Regions from separate parts of the Lysinibacillus sp. fls2-241-R2A-57 genome, predicted to be linked through region 1. Evidence: riboswitches for the same ligand, from Rfam matches in the RefSeq annotation. Region 1 holds a riboswitch; the other holds the start of a gene.
The links. Region 1 has a riboswitch for glycine ahead of gcvT (glycine cleavage system aminomethyltransferase GcvT). Riboswitches for the same ligand answer to the same signal wherever they lie in the genome.
Positions count from the first base shown of each region.

Region 2: linked by a shared signal. The riboswitch ahead of QRN68_RS26870 (amino acid permease) and the one ahead of gcvT (glycine cleavage system aminomethyltransferase GcvT) in region 1 are both predicted to bind glycine.

Region 1 covers NZ_JARVRU010000101.1:3,142-14,853, forward strand. The annotation lists gene QRN68_RS16790 (helix-turn-helix transcriptional regulator) at 1-76, opposite strand, end outside; gene QRN68_RS16795 (hypothetical protein) at 481-1,083, shown strand; gene QRN68_RS16800 (hypothetical protein) at 1,178-1,342, shown strand; gene comGA (competence type IV pilus ATPase ComGA) at 1,602-2,621, shown strand; gene comGB (competence type IV pilus assembly protein ComGB) at 2,599-3,675, shown strand; gene comGC (competence type IV pilus major pilin ComGC) at 3,686-4,024, shown strand; gene comGD (competence type IV pilus minor pilin ComGD) at 4,024-4,464, shown strand; gene QRN68_RS16825 (hypothetical protein) at 4,457-4,774, shown strand; gene comGF (competence type IV pilus minor pilin ComGF) at 4,767-5,192, shown strand; gene QRN68_RS16835 (hypothetical protein) at 5,170-5,370, shown strand; gene QRN68_RS16840 (shikimate kinase) at 5,390-5,905, shown strand; glycine riboswitch at 6,049-6,141, shown strand; gene gcvT (glycine cleavage system aminomethyltransferase GcvT) at 6,419-7,522, shown strand; gene gcvPA (aminomethyl-transferring glycine dehydrogenase subunit GcvPA) at 7,548-8,894, shown strand; gene gcvPB (aminomethyl-transferring glycine dehydrogenase subunit GcvPB) at 8,887-10,350, shown strand; gene QRN68_RS16860 (hypothetical protein) at 10,986-11,351, shown strand; gene QRN68_RS16865 (hypothetical protein) at 11,534-11,712, shown strand, end outside.
Region 2 covers NZ_JARVRU010000229.1:7,870-19,581, reverse strand. The annotation lists gene QRN68_RS26875 (DUF3221 domain-containing protein) at 109-468, opposite strand; gene QRN68_RS26870 (amino acid permease) at 616-1,965, opposite strand; glycine riboswitch at 2,127-2,203, opposite strand; gene QRN68_RS26865 (rhodanese-like domain-containing protein) at 2,953-3,339, opposite strand; gene QRN68_RS26860 (lipoate--protein ligase family protein) at 3,724-4,554, shown strand; partial or broken gene QRN68_RS26855 (ribonucleotide reductase N-terminal alpha domain-containing protein) at 4,756-5,544, shown strand; gene QRN68_RS26850 (LAGLIDADG family homing endonuclease) at 5,753-6,604, shown strand; partial or broken gene QRN68_RS26845 (vitamin B12-dependent ribonucleotide reductase) at 6,681-8,462, shown strand; gene QRN68_RS26840 (LytTR family DNA-binding domain-containing protein) at 8,618-9,058, shown strand; gene QRN68_RS26835 (DUF3021 domain-containing protein) at 9,069-9,536, shown strand; gene QRN68_RS26830 (ABC transporter ATP-binding protein) at 9,526-10,251, shown strand; gene QRN68_RS26825 (ABC transporter permease) at 10,248-10,979, shown strand; gene QRN68_RS26820 (DUF1385 domain-containing protein) at 11,186-11,712, opposite strand, start outside.

The sequences.
Region 1 (11,712 bases):
CTTTCAGGATGTACTCATAAATAGAGTATCTAGTTTCATCGGCTAATGTACTCGTAATTTTTAATGGATGGATCATTTGTATCACCTCTATAAATTTTTTAAATAATATCTGCTCTACCAGTGTTAGGAAAAACATGTTAATTCTATTATATTGTATTATTGAAAAAGATACAGTTCTTTAGTGAAAATTTGCACGTTATTCACAGTTTTATCGTAAAAAACATATTTGATAGTAAATTTTTATTTTAAGAAAAGGGCTTTTCTTGTGGCAAATTCGTATCGTGTACTAGGAAAAAACGAATAGCTCGGTAATATTCGAATGGACTAGAAGAGGGGTGTGAATATTCGGAATCTTGAAATAAGTACAGAAACTTTTACTAAAAGCCCATCATTTCAGTGTATCAGATGATTTTTAGTTCCAGAAAAATGTACGATGTTGTAGAAAATATAATAAGCTTATTAAAGGGAGTGACTATTTAGATGAGTGAAAAATTTTCCAATCAAAATAAGATTATTAAAAATATGATTGATTCATTTAATCTTTCCATTAATTTCGATCTTACTGGGTATCTTGAAAAAGAAGAAGAGATTTACACTAAGTACCCAGAAAATTTTCTAATAATAGATCGTTTTCCCATGATTATTAGTAAATCGATGGAATGGTTTGCTCCTCTGGACGTTTGTTTTAGTCAAAATAAACAAACACCAAAAGAATTTTTTGAAGTTGAAAAAAAATTTATAAATACTTTAACTATCTTATCGTGTTATAGCTCTTTGTTGGTACAAAGTTCTTATTACTTTTCAGAAAGAAAGATACCAGATTTCTTCACAAATGAAGAAAAAGATTATCTTTTAAAAATGAAAGACCATCCTTTTATTCAAATTATATCCCCGAAAGAATTAAGTAATTACTTAAAATTAAGTCTAAGAGGGTACGAGCAAACTATAATTTATTTACCAGAATTAAAGATTATTGCATGGGTAAATGAATTAATTGTTTCTGTATTTGTTCAAGATGAGAAATATAGAAAACTTATCGATACAATCAGTTCAACTGAGGGTTTATATTTAAGAGAAAAATAGGTCTAAGAACTTAAAGATGAAGTACTTAGTCTTATTTAATTTTCTAACTTAAACAAAATTTTAGCTCATCATCAAAAATGGTGGATGACATTTATTGAAACATTTTCCATGTATATTAGTCGATCTTCGTTCCAGCAGGGCGACTCCTTGGGAATCAGTGGCTCATCGGACGCCTCCCCAGGAAGCTTTGCTCTGTGCGAAAGCGAAAGGACAGCAACACCAAATGTTTTCTGTAGCGAAAGCAAAGCGACAGCTATAAAACGCCCTAGTAGGAACGGAAATCAACCACACGTTATGGTGATGAGGTCTTGTGCATTCATCATTCATATGACTATGTTCATCTTTAGTGAAAATTTGTGCGTTATTCACAGTTTTATCGTAAAAAACATATTTGAAAGGAAATTTGATAGTAAATTTTTATTTTAAGAAAAGGGCTTTTCTTGTGGCAAATTCGTATCTATACTAGGGATAACGAATAGAGCGGTCATATTCGAATGAACTAGAATAGGGGTGCGAATATGCAGAATTTTGAAACAATTGTCGAACAAAAATGTGAGCAACTTTTACTAAAAGCATATCATTTCGGTGCATCAGATTTATTGTTAGTTCCAGAAAGAGTACGATATCGTATTTATTTTCGAAAATATGATAAGCTACTCCAAGCAGGTGAGTTACCGTACGATCTTGCGGAACGAATGATTTCCTATTATAAATTTTTAGCGGCATTAGATATAAGCGAGCGGCGAAAACCCCAAAGCGGCTCTTTCCAAAAAGCTATGGAAGAAGATCAATATGCCTTCCGTGTCTCTACACTTCCCTCAGTATTTTTAAAAGAAAGTCTAATTATTCGACTGCTTTTACAAAATCATGCTTTCCCACTTACTTCCCTATCTTACTCTAAGTATGCAGCAGACATGTTGATGGAACTAGTGAAACATCGACAAGGGCTATTATGTTTCACAGGTGCAACCGGATCTGGTAAGTCAACATCTTTGTATTCTCTGATCCATTATTGTTCTTCAGAGTTAAATAGACACGTCATTTCATTAGAGGACCCTGTCGAAAATAATCAGGCTAATCTTCTTCAGATTCAGGTGAACGAACGAGCAGGAGTTACATATTCTACAGGCTTAAAGGCTATTTTGCGCCACTCACCTGACGTTATTATGATTGGAGAAATACGTGATAAAGAGACGGCAAAAATCGCAATCGAGGCATCGTTAACAGGTCATTTAGTGGTCACGACGATTCATGCCAAGGATTCAGTCAATTGCCTTTATCGATTCATTGACTTAGGCGTTTCAGTGGAAGAACTTCGTCAAACAGTTGTAGGTATTGTTGCTCAAACTCTTTTCCAATCGCCAATAATCAAAGAAGAACGCCGTGCATTATTTGAAATATTAAGCGATGTGCATCTTCAAATGGCCTTAAAGGCAATTACGCAAAAAACTAGCTATGAGCTACCACATGAGTTAACACTTTCAGGTCAAAGAGAATTAATAGAGAGTCCGAACTATGCGAATACGAAAATTGATTGAGAGAATTCGTCTTGATTACAAAAAGGCGACAATTTGGCGAGTTAGGGAGCAAGCCCATTTTTTTAGCCGATTAAGCGTGCTAATGCAGGAAGGTTATTTATTCCCGCAAGCTATTTCAATTCTATTACCCCATCATATTGAAGCACATGAAGAAATACAAAAGCTAATCAATGAAAAGCTGAGGCAGGGAGTCGGTGTTTCAGGAATTCTTGAAACTTTGCACATTTCAAAGCAGTATTTAGTGGCTATTACAGTTGCAGAAAACAATGGGCATATGATCGAAACGTTAAAAGGTGTGGCTAAGCAAATGGCTTTGAGTGAGGCGACGAAGAAAAAGTTAATGAAGCTACTCTTATATCCAGTGGTACTCTTTCTATTTTTGTTGCTGTTGTTTTTAGTATTTCGCACCGTATTTTTTCCTAATATAGAAAAAATGGTGACAAGTCGAACTACCGGCAAAGAGGAAACAAGTAGTATTGCTTTGTCAAAGCTATTATTGCATTTTCCCGACGCTCTATTTGTTGTAGGGATAGCCGTAATTTGTAGCATTTTGATTTTTCAGCTGTATCTCAAACGACAACCAATTGCTCAGCGGCTAAAAATCATCTTAAAAACTCCATTTATTCGGATGTATATACGAATATCTTTAACGAGACAATTTGCTGCGTATTTAGGAAGTTTGTTACAAAGTGGATTTTCTTTACAGGCAAGTCTACAAATTTTAGAGGAGCAGCGACTTCAACCATTTCTTCAACATTTGGCCCGATGTATAAAGGAGCGTGTTGTTTTTGGTGATACGCTCACACAAGCTGTAAATTTGATGGAAGTTTGGCAGAAGGATTTCTCCGTATTTGTTGAACATGGGGAGCAAAGTGGCTATTTAGGGAAAGAGCTAGTACTGTATAGCGAATTACTGACAGAAAAGCAGGAGCAACTATTGCATAAAATCCTTGCGTTTGTGCAGCCAACCTTCTTTATTATTATTGCAGTGTGTATAGTTGCCGCGTATGTAAGTTTATTATTACCAATATATCAAATGATTGAACTAGTATAGGAGGATAATAATGAAACGTCTAAAGCAGCAAGCTGGCTTTACATTGATCGAAATGTTAATCGTTCTGCTTATTATTTCAATATTAATTTTAATCACAATTCCAAACGTTACGAAACATTTTGCCACAATTGATGAGAAGGGCTGTAAAGCGTATATTAGCATGGTGCAGGGGCAAGTAGAGGCGTATCGAGTAGATTTTATGGCATATCCAACAATTGGGGAATTAGTAGAAAAAGGCTATTTGAAGAAGAATGAAACGACCTGTCCAAATAAAAAAGTGATCGAGATAACGAATGATGGAGAGGTACGATTGGCAAAGCCATCTTCTGAAGTAGGTTCTGGTAGCTGATGGATGTTATAAAAAGTGAGCGTGGCTATACGTTTGTTGAAATGATCATTGTATTGTTTATCGTTATGTGTTTGTCAGTGATTGTCGTTAAGTATTCGTTAAAAGCAGCGGAAACTAGGGAGCTTGAGCGATTTTTCACGCAAATTCAATTAGATATTCAATATATACAAACTTATAGTATGCATCAAAGAGAATATATTTCGATGAAGTTTGAAAGTTCATCCAAAAGATATATCATTAAAAAAGATTTTTATACCGAATTATATGAACGACCTTTTCCGAAAGGGGTAGAATTCATACCTGAATCAAATTCGGTTCACACGATTATCTATAACTACTATGGGACCGTCATGACTCCAGGGACTATTTATTTTAATACACCTCAGGGCATTAAAAAGGTTGTGATTACGTTAGGGCGAGGGAGATCAAGAGTTGAATGAATCTGGTTATTCATTTGTAGAAACGATTTTATCAGTGGTCATTGTCATGTTATTATGCACGACATTAATACCAATTAGCTACACGATGAAAACAACTCTTTATAACAAGAAGCTAGAGGTCATCGCAGCTGAAACGGCTTATGAAGGTTTAAAGCAATATTACTATTTACAGCAAGCGGAAGGCTCTAAAATAATTGAAAATGTAGAATTTACTTGGGCTTTTGATGGACAAGGGGTATGTGTAAGCTTTCAAAATACAAGAGAATTACGTAAAAAATGTATCCAGCAGACAGGTGAAGTCGATGAATGAGCGGGGTTATACATTATTAGAAGCATTGTTTCAATTAGTTGTTTTTATGCTTGTTGCACATCTTGTTGTTTTCATTATGCTATGGTTCGCAGAAATGAAAGTAACGGTACTATCTGATGAACAATCGAAGTGGGAGCTATTTGTTTATGATTTGAATATGTATTTAGAGGATATTTCATCATTTACGATTCGAAAAGATCAAAAGAGAATAACCTTCCAAGCAGCAGATGCAACTCATAATATTGATTGTTATAGTAATATTATTCGCGATCAAGTGAAGGGTGGTCATGTGCCACTGCTAATTGGTATTAATAAATGCCAGTTCAAATATGAAAAAAATATGTTAACAGTAACTGTTGAACTTCCAAGTGGTATCCAAAAGGAGCGAACCTTCTATGTACCGGTTATTGAAAAATGACAGAGGGGCTATTTTTTTAATCGCAATTGCATTATTATTTTTTGTAACTACTTTTGTTCTTACGTATTGTGCGTCTTATGAAATTCAGTTTCGAACATATGAAGGGCTAGAAAAGATGAATGTTCGAGCTACGATAAATTTATTAGGACAAATTTTGTCAGACAGTGTAGAATCGTAGTTATAAGAAGGTGATTCGAATGCGAAAAATATATTTAGTTGGCTTTATGGGCTGCGGGAAAAGTGCGTTAGGAAGACGTTTAAGCTATTTACTAAAGATGCCATATTATGATATGGATCATGAAATAGTGAGACAGCAGGGCATGACCATTCCACAGATTTTTGAAAAATACGGCGAAGCACGTTTTCGAGAAATAGAAACAGAATTTTTGAAAAATTTCCGAGATGAAGCTTGTATTATTTCAACAGGTGGTGGAGTTGCGGTCAATGTTGAAAATCGAAAAATAATGAGACGCAGCGGACTCGTGTTTTTTTTAGATGCGACATTCGAAGATATTTACAAACGAATACAGCATGACTCAAACAGACCGATTGTACAAAGTTCAACAAAAGAGGAGCTTGAGAATCTGTATCATTACAGAAGAAAGTTCTATCGTGAGGCAGGACATATACAAGTGTTAACTGAAGGTAGAACAATCCGCCAAATTCTTGAGTATTTAGTATTCCAAGTTAAAAGGTTAAAAGGCGAACGATAATGTACGTTAATGATTTTAACGTTCGTGTTTTATTATAAAATAAAAAATGTTTGCCTTTTCAATGCAATTAATGTTAGGATATAGACAAATAAGTAACTTAATGTTCATTGAATACTAAATAGTACCAAGATTATCTTGGGCGGATGATTGTGCGGGGAGAGCACGTGTAGACGTCACCGAAGGAGCAAGTAGCAAAGTGTTATGAATCTCTCAGGTAAAAGGACTCGTACAAGACGCAACTCTGGAGAGAGCTGTAATACAACAGCCACCAAAGGGGAAAGCCGGCTGATTGGCATTGTAACAATGCGAGCCAGTCTGGTGTAACTTTCAGGTGCAAGGACAGAGAATCCCGAAAAGGGGTTCGTCTGTCTTTTTTTATGTCAGAATGTTTTGCCTAATTTTCTCTTATTTATTTGGATGAACAAGTAAGTGAAGCATGAACTGTACTAATATAAGAAAAACAGACGAACTACTACTAGTAAAAATGTAACTAACAATAAGGGGGCAAAAAGAATGGCGAACGAATTAAAACGTACACCTCTATTTGACGAATACGCAAAGTATGGTGGTAAAACAATTGACTTCGGTGGATGGGAATTACCAGTACAATTCTCTTCTATTAAAGAAGAACATGATGCAGTACGTAATCGTGCAGGTTTATTTGATGTATCACATATGGGTGAAATTTTAGTAACTGGCCCTGATTCTCTAAATTTTTTACAAAATCTTTTGACAAATGATATTTCAAAAATTGCAGTTGGTCAAGCGCAATATAATGCAATGTGCTATGAAGATGGCGGCGTTGTCGATGATTTATTAACGTATAAATTAGCAGATGATCATTATTTACTTTGTGTAAATGCGTCAAATATTGAAAAAGATTATGATTGGATGATGGAAAATCAACATCAATATGACGTGACGATCGACAACCAATCAGATGCTTATGCACAAATTGCCCTTCAAGGTCCATTAGCAGAAGAAGTTCTTCAATCATTAACAGCTACTGATTTAAGTGCCATTAAATACTTCCGTTTCCAAGCAGATGTTGAAGTTGCTGGTCATAAAGCATTAGTCTCTCGTAGTGGTTACACAGGAGAAGATGGTTTTGAATTATACGGATCCCTAGAAGATATTAAAGCTTTATGGGATAAAATCTTAGAAGCTGGAAAAGACAAAGGTGTTGTGCCAGCAGGTTTAGGCTGCCGTGATACACTTCGTTTTGAAGCAGGTTTGCCATTATACGGGCAAGAGCTATCAGCGACAATTTCACCTCTTGAGGCGGGTATTGGCTTTGCTGTGAAGTTAAATAAAGAGGGCTTTAATGGTCATGAGGCATTAGTGGCACAAAAAGAAAATGGGCTGTCACGTAAAATTGTGGGCATTGAAATGATCGATAAAGGAATTCCTCGACATGGCTATAAAGTGTTTAAGGATGGTAAGGAAATCGGTGAAGTGACAACAGGTACTCAGCTTCCTTCCTCAAAACGTAATGTTGGTAACGCATTAATTGACAGCCAATTCGCAACTATCGGAACTGAGTTGGAAATCGAAATTCGTGGTAAGCAATTAAAGGTAGTAACAGTTGAAACACCGTTTTACAAGCGTTCAAAATAATAGGTGAAAAGAGGGAGCTACATTTATGAAACATCGTTATTTACCAATGACGGAGCAAGATAAACAAGAAATGTTAGACGTAATTGGTGTATCTTCAGTTGATGAGTTATTTGGGGATATTCCAGAAAAAGTACGTTTTAAAGGTCTGTATGATATTAAAGAAGCAAAATCTGAATCAGCTTTATTAAAAGAATTATCAGCACTTGCTGCGAAAAATAAAGATACAAATGCTAACGCATCGTTTTTAGGTGCTGGTGTGTACAACCACTATAAACCAATTATCGTGGACCATGTTATTTCACGTTCAGAGTTTTACACAGCATACACTCCGTATCAACCAGAAATTTCACAAGGGGAATTACAAGCAATTTTTGAATTCCAAACGATGATTGCAGAGCTTACAGGTATGGATCTTGCAAACTCTTCTATGTATGATGGGGGAACAGCATTAGCTGAGGCAGGTATGCTTGCAGCTGGCCATACACGCCGTAAGAAAATTTTAGTATCTGAAGCGGTTCATCCTGAGTATCGCGATGTCGTTGCTACATATGCATACGGACAATCAATTGAAATTGTTACTGTTCCACATAAAGATGGTGTGACAGATGTAGAAGCATTAAAAGAACTAATCGATGACAATACGGCAGCTGTTATCGCACAATACCCTAACTTCTTTGGTCAAGTAGAGGACTTACAAGTAATTGGTGATATTGCACATGAGGCAAAAAGTTTATTTGTCGTATCTTCAAACCCACTTGCACTAGGAATTTTAACACCACCTGGTAAGCTAGGTGCTGATATTTGTGTAGGTGACGCACAAGTCTTCGGTATTTCTGAGGCATTTGGTGGTCCACACTGTGGTTTCTTTGCTGTAACAACTAAGCTTATGCGTAAAGTTCCAGGCCGTCTTGTTGGTGAAACAGTGGACGGAGAAGGTCGTCGTGGTTATGTTTTAACATTACAAGCACGTGAACAGCATATCCGTCGTGATAAAGCAACGTCTAATATTTGTTCTAACCAAGCACTTCTTGCACTTGCAGCTTCTGTTGCAATGACTGCTCTAGGTAAACAAGGCGTTCGTGAAATGGCTACGCAAAATATTGCGAAAACTCGCTATGCTAAAAATGCTTTTGAAGCGGCAGGCTTTACAGTAGCATTCCAAGGTGCACACTTTAATGAAATCGTTGTGAAAACAAATAAATGTGTGAAAGAAATTAATAAAGGCCTAATTGAAAAAGGTATTATCGGTGGTTATCCTTTAGGTCAAACATATGAATCTCTTAAAAATCACGTGCTAATCGCAGTAACAGAATTACGCACGAAGGAAGAAATTGATGCACTTGTTGCAGAAATGGGGGCTCTTAATGCATAACGAAAATCAATCACTCATTTTTGAAATTTCCAAAGAAGGTCGCGTAGGCTATAGTTTAGAAGCACTTGATGTACCAGAGGTTGACCTTGCAGATTTACTTCCGGCGAACTTAGTACGTACTGAAGAGGCGGAATTACCAGAGGTTTCTGAGCTTGATATTATGCGCCACTATACAGCACTTTCTCGTCGAAACCACGGTGTAGACTCAGGTTTCTACCCTCTTGGCTCTTGTACGATGAAATATAATCCAAAAATTAACGAGGCCGTTGCACGCATTTCAGGCTTTGCTAATGTTCACCCATTACAGGATGAATCAACAACTCAAGGTGCGATGGAGCTTCTTTACGATCTACAAACTTCATTAGTTGAAATTACAGGTATGGATGAAGTGACATTACAACCTGCAGCAGGTGCTCATGGTGAATGGACGGCATTAATGATGATCCGCGCATTCCATGAAGCAAATGGTGAAGGTCACCGTAATAAAGTTATTGTTCCTGACTCTGCTCACGGTACAAACCCAGCATCGGCAACAGTTGCAGGCTTTGAAACTATTACTGTTAAATCAGATGAAGCTGGTTTAGTAGATATTGAGGATTTACGCAAAGTAGTTGGACCTGATACAGCTGCATTGATGCTAACAAATCCAAATACACTTGGTCTATTTGAAGAAAATATTATCGAAATGGCAGAGCTAATTCACTCTGTTGGCGGTAAAGTATACTATGACGGTGCAAACTTAAACGCAGTTATGAGTAAAGCACGTCCTGGTGATATGGGCTTTGACTGCGTACACTTAAATCTACACAAAACATTTACAGGTCCTCACGGTGGCGGTGGCCCAGGTTCAGGTCCAGTAGGAGTAAAAGCTGATTTAATTCCATTCCTTCCAAAACCAGTTTTAGTAAGAACTGAAGAAGGAACATATCACTTCGATTACGAACGTCCACAATCAATCGGACGTGTTAAACCTTACTATGGTAACTTTGGTATTAACGTACGTGCATACACTTATATCCGTACAATGGGTCCAGACGGCTTAAAAGCTGTAACAGAATATGCAGTACTAAACGCAAACTATATGATGCGTCGCTTAGAGCCATTCTATGATCTACCATACAACCGTCATTGTAAGCATGAATTTGTGTTATCAGGTCGTCGTCAAAAGAAACTTGGCGTTCGTACTTTAGATATTGCAAAACGTCTGTTGGACTTTGGCTACCATCCACCAACAACTTACTTCCCATTAAATGTGGAAGAGGCGTTAATGATTGAACCAACAGAAACAGAATCAAAAGAAACTTTAGATGCATTCTGCGATGTGATGATTCAAATTGCAAAAGAAGCAGAAGAAAATCCATCAATCGTTCAAGAAGCACCACATACAACAGTCGTATCTCGCCTAGACGAAACACGTGCTGCTCGTACACCAGTGCTTCGCTACCAAAAAGCATAATTAACAGAAATAAAGCGTTCGATAAGTATTTAAATACTTGTTGGACGTCTTTTTTATCTTAGATGGATTTTAAATGGAACGGCGACGGATAGAAATATAGGAGCGACAGATAGAAAAAGGAAAGCGACGGATGCAATGTTTAAAAGTTAGGGGAGTTAGCGGAATGTAATAGGAAGCTCGACACTATGCCTCGCATAACTATTTAAAGAAAAGTTATTATTTGGTACTATTATATTAATTTGGGGATCAACGGCTCAGCGGACGCCCTCAGGAAGCTTTGCTCTGTGCGAAAGCGAAGCGTCAGCTAAAAAAGCGCCCAGTCGGAACGGAAATCAACCACACGTTATGGTGATGAGCCATTAATTTAGGTTCACGGTAAAATAATTGTGCTTATTTAGTGACTTATTGTACATGTATGCGAAAAATGTTATGGAAGGGAATATTGCCTAAAGATGCAAACAAGAAATTCCATTATTATACTCTGAAAAAAGAAGCAGTTTTAATATAATCAGAACTGTTTCATTCTTTCAAAGATTAGGAAGTGATATTTATTGTTCAATGACGAAATAAATAACGAATTTATGTTATTCAAAGAGGCGAATGAAGGGAACTTTACATGGTGGAGCTATGTAAATATGAAATCAGATATAAAAACTGCACTTGGGTTTGCGAAATATTTTTATCCCGAAATTCTTGAAGTGGAAGGATGTTTCTTATTAAAGGATAAGTATTCAGAAAAAAATTTTAATAGGTGGAAGACGGAGTGTAAAAATAATAAAGTTTATATAGAAAAAATGATGAACCTATATCAAGTTAGAGATTTTTTTCATATTAATGTTGATGAAGATGAGAACTTAGAGGAGCAAATACAGGCTTTAGGAGAAGTTCTTAAAAAATTTTGGTCACTTAGTTTTAAGGACAGATTTCCAAATCGGGATATTGTAGTAAGTCTGTTCAAGGAGGAGGATGGACACTTATTTATTACTGTATATGAAAGATGAGTTGCCCATCATATCACTTTCAAGTTATCTGAAAGAGGAAAGTGAAAGTATTAGTAGTTTTGTTCCACTCAAAAATAAAATAAATGATGACTTTCTTAAGGCTTATTCCAAATTGAACAAAGAGGCGGAATGAGTCTTTTTGTATTGATTTTAAAATATTTAAAACAAAGATAAAGTAGGTATTGAAGGAACGTGTTCGTAATGAAACAATTAATTTAGATGGAATCTTAAATACAGCTTTCAAATTAAGTGACAGGAGTGGTTTAGTTTTGAGATTAGTCAATACCTATCTATCTGAAGAAGAAATAACGAAACAAGAAATTGAAGTAATTTATAATTTATTTATGCCACAATATACTGA
Region 2 (11,712 bases), on a different contig from region 1:
GGATCTAGATTTACCGCAAGATTAACACATATAAAGTATGGCTAAATATTTTGTCTATTCACTTTTCACAATAAAGATAGCTACCTGATGCTTGAACAGGTAGCTTTTTTATTGTTTCTTTTTATTTTCAGTTACAATTTTTAAAGAAATTACATTCCCTATAATAGGTGGCAATGATTCAAATAAAAAACCATCATATTCAATAATTAGTTTATCTCCTAAATGAATTTGATTGTAGATAGATTCGTCCACCGGAACCCACATCATCGTGTCATCTTTAGTGGCTAATTCATTTATCGTATCAGCGTCTAAATTCTCCTGTTTTTCTGGTGAATTTTCGCTAATTAAAATTTGTAACCCTTTATTATCTTGTTTTGTTAAGACAAATCCTTCTACTAATCTAATGGCTGTATTATTGTTGTTGATATTATTAAACAACATTAATAATACAATCAAGATAGCCGTCAACAATAGGGAAATAGAAATAGCAATTTTATTTTTAATAAAACTCCCTCCTGATTTAAAATCAATATATTTATTATATCGTTAATTGGGAATAAAAAGCCCTGAATAGCTTCACTTTCTTTCAAGTGACACTATCCAGGACAATTCATCTTAACGTATTGGTTTCTTTCTTTTCATTTTATAAATTATCATTAGTATGATAAACCAAATTGGTGTTAACAGTAATGCCGTGCGTGTTTCCTCTGAAATGAACATCACTACTAATAGAAATACGAAAAAGGCAAGTACTAAATAGTTCACGAACGGAGTAAAAGGTGCTTTGAAAATCGATGCTTCATGAAGCACACGATTTTTACGTTTATAAATAATATGAGAAATTAATATAATACTCCACACCCAAATAAAGCAAATAGCACTTATCGTTGTAACAACACTAAAGGCGGTTTCAGGCATTAGTTTACTTAGTAATGCTCCTGCTGATACAACTATTGCTGAAATAACAAGTGCGTTACTTGGTACACTGTTTTTATTGAGCTTGGCAAATGATGGCGAAGCTTGCTTATTGTTTCCGAGATTATAAAGCATTCGGCTTGTAGAGAATAAACCACTATTACCCGCTGAAGCAGCAGATGTGAGAACGACAAAATTAATGATCCCTGCAGCAATTGGGATGCCAGCTAGCGTAAACACTTGTACAAATGGACTGCTTGAGGCAGACATTTCATACCAAGGATTAATGCATAAAATAACAAATAATGCTCCTACGTAAAATAATAAAATACGTAATGGAATTTTATTAATGGCAGAAGGAATATTTTTTTGAGGATCTGTCGTTTCTGCAGCAGAAACACCTACTAATTCGACACCAACAAATGCGAAAACAACCATTTGGAAGGCCATTAGGAAGCCGTATAGACCATTCGGGAAAATTCCGCCATGTGCCCAAAGATTTTCAACTGAAACTGTGCCAGAACTTGTTTGAAAGCCTGTAAATAACATGATTAGTCCAATAACGATCAGCGCAACAATTGTGATGACCTTTATAAGGGCAAACCAAAATTCTAGCTCACCGAATAGTTTTACAGTTAATAAATTCAATATTAATAACAGTACTAAACAACCGATTGCCGGTACCCATTGAGGTATATCAAACCAATATTGTGCATAAACACCGACAGCAATAATATCTGCCATAGCGGTCATGATCCAGCAGAACCAGTATGTCCAGCCAGTGACGTAACCTGCCCAAGGACCTATGTATTCTGATGCAAAATCAGTAAATGATGTATAGCCTGCATTCGATAATAATAGTTCACCTAATGCGCGCATCACAAAAAATAGGGCAGTTCCGACGATTAAATAGGCTAAGATGATGGAAGGTCCTGCTAAAGCAATCGCTTTACCTGAACCTAAAAATAAACCGGTACCGATTGTTCCGCCAATAGCAATGAGCTGCACATGACGATTTTTTAATTCACGTTTTAATTGATGTTGTTCCACGTTAATCCTCCTCAAAGATGCATAAAAATTATGACTGGAAAATAAAAAGAGACTAGTATTGACACTAGTCTCGTAAACGTCAGAATAACAAATACCAATTGCGAATGTTGGATGTGAAAAAATAAACATTCATGTGGTATAGCTTTCATGATGAAAGTTGATATTACTCCTCTGTCCTTTTGCCTGAGATAGTGAACCCTTCGGCGACGCAAAATGCGTTCTCTCCAGAACTGCTCCTGCTATAGTGTGATCCATAGCATTCATAGCTTGTATTGTATTGTCTTGATGACATTATTTTAAGATATTATACATCCTATCAGTGCTTACATAATTATTCAAGGTTAAATTTTAGCTATTTTCTGAAAAAAAGAAGATTAAGGTTTGTCTAGCTAAATAGTTAACGAAAAATAGTATTTTTAGACATATGTTAATATGGGCCCTTCACCATAACGTGTGGTTGATTTCTTTGATAGAAAGAGCTTGTTTTTCGATAAAAGCCCAAAAAGTTTCGATAAAATGAGATTTTGTTTCGATAAAAGTTCAAATAGTTTCGATAAAGAGCGATTTTGTTTCGATAAATCCTCAAAGTAATCTGTGGATTATGTTTAATATTTAGTATAAAGTGAGGCTGTCACCATGACGTAAGGTTGATTTTCGTTCTGGCTGAATGTTTTCCTCACTTTGTCCAGCCGCTTCATAGACTAAAGAATCCCCAATGAAAACGAGCAGAATATTGCCTCGCGTGGCTTTTCCTTATTTTGTCCAATGCACGATTTAGCATGAAAAAACTTGTTAGACGTTGCACAATAAATATAATATAGTAGAAACTCAGAATTTTTTGCGAAAAAAGAAACCATCTCATAGTCATTTGAGATGGTTCTTTTTTGTGTAAAACAAAGCGATATAGGTAAATATATATAAATTTACTTAGTTTCAAAGAGTGAATTTATTTATATAAGTCGCTAATGTCTTATCTATTTTGTTTCATTATTGTTTTTTGGACTTTATTTTACCTGTCCAAGTACGGAAGCCGCCTTGAAGTTGGTGAATTTGGTTGTAGCCACGCTTTTTAAGATATAAAGCAGCTCGTGAGCTACGGCCTGTATTTTGACAGTATAAATATACTGGTAAATCTGGGCGAATTTCTTTGTAACGTTGACGTAGTGCAGTTGAAGGAACATTACGTGCACCAAGAATGTGACCAGCTTCAAATTCTTTTTGCTCACGTACGTCGATAAGTTGTGCTTTACGATAGCCTTCAATAAATTGTTCTTGTGTTAGGTTAGTTACGGCTTTTTTGAGTCGCATAGAATTAATGCCGATATATGCAATTACGACTACTAACATTATACCGAGTGTGATAAGTATGTCCAAAATTTTCTTACCCCTTTCTATCTTCTTTATTATTATAAAAGATGCGCTAGCGATAGTCCAATGAGTTTGATAAAATTAATTAGATTGTGGCTAGAATTAATCTATTGGATGTTATTAGTGAAAGGTCACAAAATCATTCCACTACATTTTTGGAGTGGATGATTACTTCATTAAAGGATAAAACTAAACGTAAAGTGTTAAAATTTTGATATTTGTACACTTTCACAAAAGTTATATTTAACTTATTTCAGCGGGTGTCCAAAATCCGCTAAAACAAGTTAAAGCCTCTGGTGGATATCACGAATTCGGAAAGGAGTTCTTTGTGCAAGCACAAAGCTGAATCCGGACCCGATGCATAATTGATTATTTGTAGGAGATGAATATATGACAACTTGGTATTTTCTAAATTCAGGGAAATGTAGTCCTTCTTTTAATATGGCATTAGATGAAGCATTACTTGATTGGCACAGTGAAGGTTTAATTCCACCGGTTATTCGTTTTTATGAGTGGGAGCCAGCAACTCTTTCGATTGGCTATTTTCAACAAGCAAAAAGAGACATCAATCTAGAAGCGGTGCGAGAACAAGGGCTAGGCTTTGTGCGTCGTCCAACAGGTGGTAGAGCCGTTTTACATGAACATGAATTGACATATAGTGTCATTGTTTCAGAAAGCTATCCAGATATGCCTGAATCAGTGACAGAGGCGTATAGAGTGTTAAGTGAAGGGATATTGCAAGGTTTTCATAATTTAGGTATGGATGCTTATTTTAGTGTGCCTAATACAGAAGAACAAAGAGCGGACTTAAAGAAACCTAAAAGTGCAGTTTGCTTTGATGCGCCAAGCTGGTATGAACTTGTCGTAGAAGGTAAAAAAGTAGCGGGTAGTGCACAAACTCGTCAAAAAGGTGTTATTTTACAGCACGGAGCTATTTTACTTGATTTAGATCAAGAAAAATTATTATCTGTCTTCAATTTTTCAAGTGAAGAGGCGAAGGCACGTATGCGTAGAAAGATGCCAGAGAAAGCGGTTGCTATCAATAATCTTGTTAAAGAACCAGTGACTATTGAACAATGTGTGACTGCTTTTAGAGATGGTTTTGCAAAATCGTTGCAAATTGATTTAAAACCATTTACACTTTCTGAGGAGCAATTAGAATATGTGCATGCACTTGAAGAGAAAAAATATGCATGTGATGATTGGAACTTCAAAAAATAAAAAATGGTATAAGAAAAATATTTTTTTTATCGTTCAAACCTTGTGAGGACGAGCATTACGGATTCTATTCGAAATTGCAAGAGTTGAATTAAAAAACTATATATAGTATCTTTTTTAGAAAGTATTACACAATATGTAGTGTTTCGCGACACATGATATTGTGTATTTATTATGTAATGCAGAAAAAAGGGAGGCAAAACGATGGTACTCACAAATCATCAACCCGAAGTAAACAAATTTGAACAGTTAAACAAAGATATTGAACAATTTTCACAGGTTCATCCTGTAACACCTGATATGCATATTACGCATAAAGGTGTATCAAGACTGGTGATGATCGATCGCTACTCGTTTAAGGATACGGAGAAGAAAACGTTAAAAGCCGGTGATTTCGTCGTATTAACAGTGAAGGCAGATCCAAAATTCCCTGCGCGTGGTTTAGGGACAATCCAAAAGCTTGACATGTCTACAAAAACAGCAGATATTTTGATTGAGGAAGATTATCGTAGTGTTTTGGATGATCCGAAAGAGCAAGAAACGGGTGTGATTACGCGTTCGATTGACGTGCTAGAAAAGCCTCTTGAAATTTTTTATGAACAAATTGCAAAACGAAATGCAACAGGGCTTGCTGCTGTTGAAAAAACACCAGAGAAACGCCAAGAATGGTTTGAGAAGTTTTATGAGCAGCTAGTATCATTGAAATTCATTCCAGCTGGACGAGTTATTTACGGAGCTGGTTCTGAAACAGATGTAACTTTCTTCAACTGTTACGTAATGCCATTTGTAGCAGATTCACGTGAAGGAATAAGTGATCACCGTAAGCAAGTAATGGAAATTATGAGCCGCGGTGGTGGTGTAGGGACAAATGGTTCAACATTGCGTCCACGTAACACTTTAGCACGTGGAGTGAATGGTAAATCATCTGGTTCTGTATCATGGTTAGATGATATTGCGAAGCTGACTCATCTTGTCGAACAAGGTGGATCCCGTTAACCGAAAACGGCGGGATTAAAATCTCGTGAATTGCTGGAACACCCTTAGAGCTTTTCTTGCTACAACGTAAACTGTGAAGTTAGGCGTGAATGCTTGAAAAAAGAAAAGATTGGGCAATCAGCAGCGAAGCATCTATGGAAACGTAGTTGAACGTTCAACGACTATTGAACCTTCCTAAACTTTGGACCACATCGGAGGTGGGAGCATGGAAGAAGTAAATCGTAATGTACAGAGACGTCCTTACGAGGCGCGAGACAAAGAACGATTGATTAAAAGAATTATTGAGTTGCATGAAAATGGAATGAGCCAAGTTGATATTGCAAAAACACTTAACATAGGTAGAGGAACAATCTTTAGATGGAATAAAGAGCTAGAGCTTTTTAAAGCGAGAGAGCCTGGTCAAGCGGGAAAGCTGAAAAATAAGAAGTATCATTATGATGAAAACTACTTTAAAAATATCGATTCAGCAAATAAGGCGTATTTAGTAGGTTATATTACAGGTGATGGTACTATATATGACCGTGGTAAATCGAAACGTCTTGTTTTATCACTTGCTGAGCAGGACCGGCAATTGCTTGAAGATATCGCAAAAGAATTGTCTATGCAAGAAGCGATTAAATTCCGTCCACGCGGTGCACCAAATGAACAAAACAAATACTCTTTAATCATTAATTCAACAGAAATGTGCAATGATTTAATGAGGTTGGGAATTAAACCTCGAAAAACAGGCTTTGAAAGTTGGATTGATTTTAAAAATGAGGATTTGCAATGGACCTATTTAAGAGGTTTTTTTGATGCAGATGGTCATTTCTCCAAGCGTGGGAGAATAGGTTTTACGGGTAATCGCCAAATGCTTTTATCTTTGCTTCGATTTTTGCATAATCAACAACTAGCTTTAACAGTCCATAAAGTTTACCCAAAACAAGGATGCGTTGACTTATGCATTAATCGAAAAGATGATGTGTTAAAGATTGTTAGTAAGTTATACGAACATGGTTCCATACGACTCAATAGAAAATATGAAAAAATCAAATCCTTCTTTGATGATATAGTCTGATCTTATGTGAAAGCATAAGAATGTGGCAGAAATGACCACATCGGAAAAGTATTTCAAAATACTTTTTTGTAACAAAAAGCGTGGGGCACAAATGATTATGCTGGCAGATTGGCATCCTGATATCGTGGAATTTATTATTTCGAAAATGCAAAATCCACGTATTTTGCGATACCTAATCGAAAATACAACAGATGAATCAATTATTCGTCTAGCAAAAGAAAAGTTAAACTTTAAGCCTCTTTCATCTCAAGAGGAAGCTATGTATCAAGGTATTGTTAACTATAAAAGTATCGAAGGCTTAGGCGGTTTTGATACGGCAATTATTCGTGAAGCGGAAAACAAACTACGTGATGGTGGTACTTACACTGTTCACAATCCAGAGTTTTTAACTGGTGCCAATATTTCTGTAACATTAACAAAAGAATTTATGGAAGCAGTTGAAAATGACGCTGAATTCGAGCTTCGTTTCCCAGCTGTTGAAGAATATACAAAAGAAGAAATGACTATTTACAACAGTGAGTGGCATAAAGTTGGCGATGTGCGCGAATGGGAGAAAATGGGCTATAAAGTACGCACATACCGCACGATTAAAGCGAAGGAATTATGGAATTTAATCAACGTTTGTGCAACGTACTCTGCAGAGCCAGGTATTTTCTTCATCGACAACGCTAATGACATGACAAACGCAAAAGCTTATGGTCAAAGTGTTGTAGCGACAAATCCATGTGGGGAACAACCACTTGCACCATATTCTGTGTGTAACTTAGCAGCTGTGAATTTAGCACAGTTTGCAAATAAAGAAAATCAAACAGTTGATTACGAAGCACTACGTGAAACAGTTCGTGTTGGTGTTCGTATGCAAGATAATGTTATTGATGCTACACCATACTTCTTAGAAGAAAACCGTGTACAAGCTCTTGGTGAGCGTCGTGTTGGCTTAGGCGTAATGGGTCTAGCAGATTTACTTATTTATTGTGAGAAAGAATATGGTTCTGAAGCAGGTAATGAGTTAGTTGATGAAATCTTTAAAACGATTGCTGAGACTGCGTATGAGGCTTCAACAGAGCTTGGAAAAGAGCGTGGCAGCTTCCCGTTCCTAGTGGGAGCAACAGAGGAAGAGACTGCACGTTTACGTAAAGCATTTACTGAAACAGGCTTTATGCAAAAAATGCCTGCTCACATTAAGGAGCAAATTTTAGCAACAGGTATCCGTAACTCGCATTTACTGACAGTAGCTCCAACTGGTTCTACAGGTACGATGGTCGGCGTAGCAACTGGTCTTGAGCCATATTTCTCATTCACATATTACCGTTCTGGTCGATTAGGTAAATTCATTGAAGTAAAAGCAGAAATCGTTCAAGAATTTTTAGAACGTCATCCGGAAGTAAATGAAAATGACCTTCCTGAATGGTTCGTTACAGCGATGGAGTTAAAACCAGAGGCACACGCGGATGTACAATGTATCATCCAAAAATGGATCGATTCATCCATTTCAAAAACTGTAAATGCACCAAAAGGTTATACAGTACAACAAGTTGAAAAAGTGTACGAGCGCTTATATAACGGTGGCGCTAAAGGTGGTACGGTTTATGTAGATGGTAGCCGTGATTCACAAGTACTTACATTGAAAGCTGAAGAAAATGATATGGATCAACTATCATTTGAAGAAGAATTAGTAGAAGAGCCAACAAAACGTCCTGTTGTGTTAGTAGATACGATTCAAGCTTTAGAATCGACAACAGTAATAGGTTCAGATGTAGGTAATACTTGCCCAGTATGCCGTAAAGGAACTGTTGAAGAAATTGGTGGCTGTAATACATGTACAAACTGTGCTGCGCAGTTAAAATGTGGCCTATAAAATAATGAAAATGTGTCTATCTCGTCATAAAGACGGATAGGCACTTTTTTAATTTCCAAACCACTTATCCCATGTAAACGACCAGTCGTCCAAAATCCATTTACATAATTAGTTGAAAATTTTATAGTGAAGTCGAATGAAAGGACTGTGATGATATGAAGGTAGAATTGTCGATTGACCCGACATGCAAAGAGCCAAAAGTGATTATTCACACAGATAAGATGACCGATGAAATAGAGTATCTCATGCAGAGTATCGTTTCCTCTGATCTCAATACATTATCGGTTTTCTCAGATAGAGGTGTCGAGTTTATTAACTGTGGGGACATTGTGCGCATTTATACGGAACAAAAGAAGGTTTTCGTTCAAACGGTGGTTGGTATTTACACGGTACGACTTCGCTTGTATGAGCTTGAAGAAAAGCTAAATACACAGATGTTTGTACGTATTTCAAATGCCGAAATTGTTAATCGCAACATGATTAAACATATGGATATTAGCAGAACAGGGACAATCGGTGTTGAGCTTAAAGGTGGGATTAAAACATACGCGTCAAGGCGTTATGTAGCAAAAATTAAGAAGCAATTAGGGATATGAGGTGAAAGATGTGCGAAAAGACTTATTAATTCGGATTTTAGGTGGATTTATCATTGGTGCGATACTTGGACAAGTTGTGCAATTTTTTATCTCGCTTGGGATAGCACAAGAAAGCTACGTTTGGGTAGTCCCTGAATTTCGAGCGTTATTTACAAGTGAATCAATCGCAATTATGACTCAAGTGTTGTTGACTGGTTTGATCGGGCTCACATTTGCCTTAGCTGCACTATTTTTTGAAATTGCTAGATGGGGTATGTTGAAGCAATATATTGTGCACTTTTTTGTAACGGCCATTATATGGATACCAATTGTCATGATTTTATGGATGCCGAAAACGATGACCAATATTATTTCTGTACTCGCAAGTTTCTTTGGAACGTATGTCGTGACATGGTTATTGCAATATAAGCTTTCAAAGCGCGATATTGAGCAGATTAATGCCATGCTAATAGAGAGAGGTGACTTTCATGACAATTGAAATAAAGGGCTTAACGAAGCGTTATAAGGAAATTGTGGTAGTGGATCAGTTATCTTTAAGTATAAAAAAGGGGGAGTTTTTTGCACTTCTCGGTCAAAATGCAGCTGGCAAGACGACCACGATTAAAATGCTTTGTGGACTTTTAACACCAACAGATGGAGATGCCATTTTGGATGGGGAAAGTATTGTTCATCACCAGGTCGCTGCTAAAAAGAAAATAAATATTTCTCCGCAGGAAACGGCTGTTGCACCTAATTTAACCGTATTAGAAAATTTGCTATTTATGGGTCAGATTTATGGTTGCTCAAAAACAGAGGCAAAAGAACGAGCGAATGCACAGATGATTTTGTTTGGCTTGACTCCTCGACAGTCTAATAAAGCAAAAACGTTATCAGGCGGTTATATGCGTCGATTAAGTGTTGCGATGGCTATGATGTCTAATCCTAAAATACTTTTTCTAGATGAACCAACATTAGGAATGGATGTACGTGCACGTCGTGATTTATGGAAAATACTGAGCCAGTTAAAAAGTGAGGTAACGATTGTTTTAACAACTCACTATTTAGAAGAGGTAGAGATGCTTGCAGATCGTGTAGCTATAATGCATCGAGGGAAATTACGTGCTCTTGGTACAATCCAGCAATTAATGCATGAAACAAAAAAACAGTCTTTAGAAGAAGTGTTTTTAGAGCTTACAGAGGAGGAGTCACTTTGAAGGCAAGTGTATTTGCGACAAGAAATCATAAGGAAATAATACGTGATCCACTAACACTAATTTTTGGCATGGGCTTACCAATTCTAATGATGGGCTTATTTTCAGTCATGCAAAAAAATATGCCGTTTGCATTATTTGAAATTAGTAATCTAACACCCGGTGTTATTGTTTTTAGTTTTTCGTTTCTTACTCTTTTTTCTGGAATGTTACTAGGTAAGGATAAAAGCACATCCTTTTTAATGCGAATTTTTGCTTCTCCTATGTCAGCGGGTAATTATATTGTAGGTTATGTCCTACCGTTGCTACCAATTGCATTATTACAAATTATTTTTTGTTTGTTTACCGCTCTATTTTTAGGTTTGTCATTCAATATATCTGTCCTAATAATGGTAGGCGTACTTATTATAATTTCTTTATTGTATATAGGGGTAGGTTTATTATTTGGAACAATTTTTACAGATAAGCAGGTAGGGGGCATCTTTGCGATATTTGTTAACTTGTCAACATGGTTTAGCGGTACGTGGTTTGAGCCTGACATGGTAGGTGGTACTTTTCAATCTATTGCACAATTTTTGCCGTTTGTCCATGCTGTTCATGCAGCGCGTGCAGCACTAAGTAGAGCTTATTCTGATGTTTTCATACCACTCTCTATCGTTTTAGGTTATACGACTGTTATTTTTGTTATTGCCACCTTTTTATTTCAACGAAAGATGCGAGGCCAGTATTGAAATTAGCCATATCCATATTTAATGTGGCATGGCATCATAAATATATTCACAAGAAAGAGGAATAAATGTGATGAAACAGCAAATAATATTTGTACACTCATTAAAAAATCCTCTTTCTAAACTTAAAAAGGGACAGGTCCAAACAGATGATACATCAGTTGGACTTGTCCCTTTACTTCTTTTCGATTTTGGTCGCGGCATAATTGTTAATCATGATTCAAAGTAGCTGCGATTTCTGGTTGTTGCTCAACTTGGAGCAGCATATTGAAAGATGCGATGGCTACTTCCACTTGGTCATCTTTCGGTTCACGTGTTGTCAGTAATTGTAGCCATAAACCTGGATAGCCAAGGAATCGTAACACAGGGATATTACGACACGCATTTGTCGCTTGAAGTACTTCAAAAGATACACCAAGAACAACTGGGATTAATAAAATACGGTCCAAAAGACGTAACCATAGTGGATCAGTTGGCACGAAGAAATATAAAAACATGCCGACAAAGACAGTGAACAGCATAAAACTACTACCGCATCGATAGTGTAAGCGTGATTGTGCTTGTACATTTTTCACGGTTATTTCCATTCCTGCCTCATAGCAATTTATAACCTTATGTTCTGCACCATGATATTGGAATACTCGTTTAATAATAGGTGTTAAAGATATAAAATATAAATAGGTTAGTAATAAAAGTAGCTTAATACCACTCTCAAGTAAAATTTGACCGGTCTTAC